One region of the Faecalibacterium sp. 7 genome, then DNA from elsewhere that is predicted to be linked to it. Evidence: predicted binding sites of a transcription regulator. Region 1 holds the regulator's gene; each other region holds the start of a gene.
What was found. Region 1 encodes Rex, which represses fermentation and respiration genes when NADH is low (regulators of the CRP and FNR family bind a similar motif). Its sites were predicted from a motif close to ATTGTTAANNNNTTAACAAT; they were not measured.

Region 1 (2,271 bases):
CAGCCGGGTGGAGCCGGGGAAGCCCTTGAGGGAGAAATCTGCCCGCAGGCCGTAGCAGATCACCGGGATGTTCAGATCCACCGTGACCATGAACAGCTGCTCGGCCTGCTCCGGGGTGAAGAACTGGCTCTCGTCGCACAGCACGCAGGCAAGGGCAGCGGTGCTGTTGGCCTGACGCACCGCCTCGAACACATCCGTTTCCGGCGGGATCAGCAGATCGGCCTTGCGGCGGACGCCCAGACGGCTGACCAGCTCACCGCCGCCCTTGGTATCCACCTGCGGCTTGAGGATCAGCACCCGCATCCCCTGCTCCTCGTAGTTGTGGGCCACCTGCATCAGGGCGGTACTCTTGCCGCTGTTCATCGCGCCGTAACGGAAATACAGTTTTGCCATTTGAAAAACTCTCCTTACAGAAAGAACCCTCTCAGCCAAAGCCTGACGGCTTTGCCAGCTCCCCCGATGGGGGAGCTTTTCTGCATCTTCCGGGCAGGCTGTCCCTTCGCCGGAGAAGCAGAAACTTTCCCGTCCCCACTCATAAAGCTCCCCTTTTGGGGGAGCTGTCGAGCGTATGCGAGACTGAGAGGGTTCGGCGGCATCTCAGGCTTTGACTGAGAGGGTTCTCTTATTACTTATAATAGGTACGTTCAGTCCTGATTGCGCAAACGGTAGCCCAGACTCATCAGGCTGTCGCCCAGATGGACGTTCTCCACCACCACATCGGGATACGACACCGAAAGGTCATAGTGGGAGAAATTCCAGAAGCCCTCGATGCCCAGATCCACCAGACGGCCGCTGACCTGCTCCGCACCGTCGCGGGGCACACAGAGCACTGCGACCTTGGGGTGATGCTCGGCACAAAAAGACTCCAGCTCGTCGATATGGCGGATCTGGATGCCGCTGATCTCCTTGCCCACCTCGCTCTGTGCCACATCAAAGGCGGCGATCAGGCGGTAGCCGTTGGTATCGGTGGTGATAAAGCGGCTCACTGCCTTGCCCAGACGGCCGCAGCCGATCAGGATGGTGGGCAGGCGGTCGCCGTTGCCGAACAGCAGGCCTTCCAGAATGGAGAGCAGGTTTTCCACCGAGTAGCCGATGCCCTGCCGGCCATTCACATCGCCGATGCAGTTGAAGTCCTGTCGTACCTGCGAAGCGGTGGTGCCCATCTGAGCAGCCAGCTCGCGGGAGGAAATGCTGTTGATGCCGTCTTCCTGCAGAGAGCGCAGATAGCGGTAATATTTGGGAAGACGCTTGATAACGGGAAGCGAAGCCTTTGCAGGGGTGCTCATAGAATACTTTCTCCTTTCGCTCTATCGCAGTACTTGCCGCAGCTGCCTGCTTTACAGATGCGGCGCAGAGAAGCCCCGATCCATTTACGGGTTCATATTGCAGATATTACAGTTTGCAGATATTACAGTCAATTATTTAAAGTATACAGCACGGATGGAGAATGTCAAATCATTCTCAAAAAAATTTTATGAAATGTTACCGTTTTTTTGCTGCGGCGGGTCTGTATAGCCCGGCACAAGCCGGGGAATGCTGACAAAAAACGCAGGAGGAAAGCATATGAACGATGAAACGCAGCAGACCGACGCAGGTCGGCTGGAAAAAGAGGAGATCGAGGATCTGGGCACGGTCACACTGGCCCGCGGCGGGCATGTCATCCACTGCCTGACCGTCATCGGCCAGATCGAAGGCCATTCGGAAGCACCGCAGGGCCAGAAGACCACGAAGTACGAGCATGTCATCCCGCAGCTGGTGGCCGCGCAGGAAGATCCTCGCATCGAAGGTCTGCTGGTGCTGCTGAACACGGTGGGCGGGGATGTGGAAGCGGGCCTTGCGCTGGCGGAGCTGATCGCCAGCGTATCCAAGCCCAGCGCAACGCTGGTGCTGGGCGGCGGACACTCCATCGGCATCCCGCTTGCCGTCAGCGCCCGGCGCAGCTTCATCGTGCCCACAGCCACCATGACCGTGCACCCGGTGCGGCATTCCGGCGTCATTCTGGGGGTGCCGCAGACCATGCGCAGCTTTGAGCAGATGCAGCAGCGCATCACCGGCTTTGTGGCGGCCCACAGCGGCATGACCGAAAAGCGCTACACCGACCTGATGCTCCACACCGGCGAGCTGGTGATGGACATGGGCACCGTGCTGGACGGACGCCGGGCCGTGAAGGAAAAGCTCATCGACGAGCTGGGCGGGCTTTCGGATGCGCTGGCGTGGCTGTATAAAGAAATCGAAAAAGAGTAAGAAGACAGGACGGCAGATAGTTTCTCC
Region 2 (2,271 bases), 650 kb from region 1:
TCTCGCATAAACAAATCAACCATTGTCCAGACAAAAACAAGCAGCAATCCAGAATTCCGCAAGCAAAAAAACACCCTTCCTCTCACGGAAACCCGCAAAAGGAAGGGTGTTGAACTCGTTATCCTGTTGTCGTACCAATCACAGCATGTTCGCACCAGCAAAGCCGGTGCCAGCCGTCATTCAGCACGGCACCTCAAGCACTTTTGAGCGTAGAGCTGTGATTAGCAGTTCTCAGCGAAGTACTTAATGGTACGAACCATCTGAGAGGTGTAGGAGTTCTCGTTGTCGTACCAAGACACGACCTGAACCTGATAGGTGTCGTCGTCGATCTTAGCGACCATGGTCTGGGTAGCATCGAACAGAGAGCCATAACGCATGCCGATGACATCAGAAGAAACGATCTGATCCTCGTTGTAGCCGAAGGACTCAGAGGTAGCAGCCTTCATAGCAGCATTGATGGACTCCTTGGTGACGTCCTTGCCCTTGACGACAGCAACCAGAATGGTGGTAGAGCCGGTAGGAACAGGCACACGCTGAGCAGAGCCGATCAGCTTGCCGTTCAGCTCGGGGATGACCAGGCCGATAGCCTTAGCAGCACCGGTGGTGTTGGGAACGATGTTCTGTGCGCCAGCACGAGCACGGCGCAGATCGCCCTTGCGCTGAGGACCATCCAGGATCATCTGGTCGCCGGTGTAAGCATGAACAGTGGTCATGATACCGGAGACGATGGGGTAGGTCTTGTTCAGGGTGTTGGCCATGGGAGCCAGGCAGTTGGTGGTGCAGGAAGCAGCAGAAATGACCTGATCCTCAGCGGTCAGGGTCTTCTCGTTGACGGAGAAGACAATAGTCTTCAGATCGTTGCCTGCGGGAGCAGAGATAACGACCTTCTTTGCGCCAGCCTGGATGTGAGCCATGCTCTTCTCCTTGCTGGTGTAGAAGCCGGTGCACTCCAGAACGACGTCAACGTTCAGTTCGCCCCAGGGAGCATCCTTTGCATCCTTAACAGCGTAGATCTTGATCTCCTTGCCGTCAACAATGATGGAGTCCTCGGTAGCCTCGACAGTGTGCTTGCCTTCGCCGATCTTGCCGCAGAAAGAACCCTGAGCAGTATCGTACTTCAGCAGGTGAGCCAGCATCTTGGGGCTGGTCAGGTCGTTGATTGCGACAACCTCGTAACCCTCAGCATCAAACATCTGACGGAAAGCCAGACGACCAATACGACCGAAACCATTGATAGCAACTCTAACAGCCATGTTAATAGTACCTCCTAATTATTTTACCCATAATCGGATAAATCACGGTATCTTTATTTTAGACCAAAACGCAGAAAGTTTCAAGTGTCTGCCAAAAAATTAACAAGACATTTCCATCATTTTTTGCTTTTGTACGATTTTGCTTCCTTTCACTCGCCGGTTTTAGGCAATTGCACCAACGGAGTGCCAGCACTTTTGTCAGCTCTGTCTGTTCAGGCAGGCTGCAGCGCACACTCCGCCAATGCCGCCCACACAGCAAAGGCCCAGCCCTGCAAAAAAGTCAGGCATCACAGCAAGGCCCATACCATTGCCTGCCAGCAGCGCAAAGCACTGGGGCAGCTGCCAGCACAGGCCCAGCGCAAAGGCGGCAAGCCCGGCTGCGCACAGTGTTCTGCCATTGTCCGGCTGCGGGATATGCAGTGCCCGAGCCAGCGCCGCCAGAAACACCAGCACTGCCAGCATCTGCCACACTGCAGCTGTCGGCTGCACCCGGTGCCAGCTGGAGCTGTTCTCCATAAAGCGCATCAGTACGTTCCAATAGAACAGCAGGCTTCCTGCAACGGCAAGGTACAGCCCGCCAAAGGGCTTCTTCCACGCATCAGGGCTCAGCCAGCAGCGGCCCATCGTGCTGAGCCACACAGAGCACACGCATTCCAGAATACACCGCACAAAGCCGCCCAGACCGGAAGCTGTACCCAGCGCGATCTGTGCACCCGCTGCGGCCAGAAAACATACTGCACCGGCAAACGCCAGCACACCGGCCAGCGGCCTGCGGCTGCGCACTGCCTCCGAGCGGGAAGGCTGTGTACGGCCCACGAGCACTGCAGCCAGCACCACAATGCCCAGTGCCAAATAGCGCCACCACACCGAGCCCACCAGACACAGGCCGGTAACGGCGTCGGTGCCAAAGGCCAAGTCTGCCGCGCGCAGCACGCCCAGCAGAGCACTCAGGATAAAAACGAACAAAACAGAAGGATTCATCAGCGTTCCTCGATCGGCTTATATTTCTGGCGCACGC
Region 3 (2,271 bases), 820 kb from region 1:
TCCACTTGATGCTGGTGGCAAGGAACATGGTCTCAATGCCGGGCATCAGTGCGTGATTGGTCTGCGCAAGCTGGATCTCGTTTTCAAAGTCCGTCACGGCCCGCAGCCCCCGTACCATCACCGAAGCGTGCCGCTTCTTGGCGAACTCTACGGTCAGGCCGTCGAAGCTCTCCACCGAAACGTTCTGGATGCCTTTGCAGCACTCCTTGAGCAGCTCTACGCGCTCCTCTACGGTGAAGAGCGGATTCTTTGCGCTGTTATTGAGCACTGCCACGATCAGATGATCGTTGATCTTTGCTGCGCGCTTGATAATATCAAGGTGTCCTTTTGTGACCGGGTCGAACGAACCGGGATAAACTGCTGTTGCCATCGTCTGGTGTCCTCCTTGAGCGCTGTGAAAAGCGCGTTTTGGTTCTGCCATGATAGCACTTTCCAGTCTTGGGTGCAAGATTTTGTGCAAGCTGTACGTTTTATCGTTAAAATTTAAACAATCAACGCTGTGCCACATCGCGGCAACTTGCTACGCTATAAGTAAATCACATCGTCAAAATTTTATCAAGTCCTTTTGCAAAGATTTTTGGTTTCACCACACCAAACAATCCTCCGAAATTGCTCTAAATTTTGTAAATATTGACAGTCAGCCAAAATTTTCACGATAAACTATTGATTCTGCACATTGTTAATGTTATAACTAAGTTGTGCAGGTCTGCCGAACTGTCCGGCAGCTTTCCCTGTTGTCTGTCAGGATACCACACGGCTATGTCAGAGTTGTGTGCAAACTACCAAAAAACGGTAAATAACCTGCAAAGATCTGTCCGTGCAGGAAGTGTAAATGATAAATTTACAATTCCTTTATGTTATTATAGGAGAGGATGGTTTATAATGGATTTTACGGAACTGTATGCTCAGAAAAAAATGACCGCCGCTCAGGCTGCCGCACTGGTCAAAAGCGGTGACTGGGTGGACTACGGCTGGGCAGTGAACACCCCCGTGGCGGTGGATGCCGAGCTTGCAAAGCGTCTGCCGGAGCTGGAGGGCGTCAACTTCCGCGGCGGCATCCTGATGTGGGTGCCCGCGATCTTCCAGATCGACGACCCCGCCGCACACATGACCTGGAACAGCTGGCACATGGGCGGCATTGAGCGCAAGGCCATTGCACAGGGGTTCTCCTTTTACTCCCCCATCCGTTATTCCGAGCTGCCCCGTTACTACCGTGAGAGCCCGGACCCGCTGGATGTGGCCGTGTTCCAGGTGACCCCTATGGACGAGCACGGCTATTTCAACTTCGGCCCCAGTGCATCTCATCTGGGCGCTGTGTGCGAAAAAGCCAAGAAGATCGTTGTTGAGGTCAACAAGAACATGCCCCGCTGCCTTGGCGGCATGGAGAACTGCATCCACATTTCTCAGGTCACCGGCATCGTGGAAGGCGAGAATCCCCCCATCGGCCAGATGGCCGCTCCCGGTGCTGCTACCGAAGTGGATCTGAAGGTCGCCAACCTGATCGTTCCGCAGATCCCCAACGGTGCCTGCCTGCAGCTGGGCATCGGCGGTATGCCCAATGCCATCGGCAGCCTGATCGCACAGAGCGACCTGAAGGATCTGGGCGTGCACACCGAAATGTATGTGGACGCTTTTGTGGATATCGCCAAGGCCGGCAAGATCACCGGTGCCCGCAAGCAGCTGGACAAGGGCCGTCAGGTCTACGCCTTTGGTGCCGGCACCCAGAAGATGTACGATTACCTGAACGATAATCCGGAGTGCATGTCCGCTCCCGTGGACTATACCAACGATATCCGCAGCATCTCCGCACTGGATAACTTTATTTCCATCAACAACGCTGTGGACATCGACCTGTTCGGTCAGGTGAACGCCGAGACTGCAGGCCTCAAGCACATCTCCGGTGCCGGCGGTCAGCTGGACTTCGTTCTGGGCGCATACCTTTCCAAGGGCGGCAAGAGCTTTATCTGCCTGTCCTCTACCTTCTTTAATAAGAAGACCGGCCAGCTGGAGAGCCGCATCCGTCCCACGCTGGAAAACGGCAGCATCGTCACCGATACCCGTGCCAACATCCACTACCTGTGCACCGAGTACGGCTGCGTGAACCTGAAGGGCCTGACTACCTGGGAAAAGGCTGAGGCCCTGATCAACGTTGCACATCCCGACTTCCGCGAAGACCTTATCAAGGAAGCCGAAAAGATGCATATCTGGCGCAGGAGCAACAAAATCTAACATGTGTCGTGGGTATTCCTGCTGCCTGCGGCAGGAATGGAG

Region 2: a site for Rex is predicted at 1,341-1,360, ahead of gap (type I glyceraldehyde-3-phosphate dehydrogenase). Genes of this name have one in related genera too.
Region 3: a site for Rex is predicted at 676-695, ahead of ACKXF7_RS13610 (butyryl-CoA:acetate CoA-transferase). Genes of this name have one in related genera too.

Annotation. Positions count from the first base shown of each region.
Region 1 covers NZ_CP186911.1:435,736-438,006, forward strand. The annotation lists gene ACKXF7_RS02300 (thymidine kinase) at 1-393, opposite strand, end outside; gene ACKXF7_RS02305 (redox-sensing transcriptional repressor Rex) at 645-1,286, opposite strand; gene ACKXF7_RS02310 (ClpP family protease) at 1,564-2,244, shown strand.
Region 2 covers NZ_CP186911.1:2,889,855-2,892,125, forward strand. The annotation lists gene gap (type I glyceraldehyde-3-phosphate dehydrogenase) at 222-1,253, opposite strand; gene ACKXF7_RS14475 (hypothetical protein) at 1,452-2,234, opposite strand; gene ACKXF7_RS14480 (citrate synthase) at 2,234-2,271, opposite strand, start outside.
Region 3 covers NZ_CP186911.1:2,728,738-2,731,008, forward strand. The annotation lists gene coaD (pantetheine-phosphate adenylyltransferase) at 1-370, opposite strand, end outside; gene ACKXF7_RS13610 (butyryl-CoA:acetate CoA-transferase) at 883-2,229, shown strand.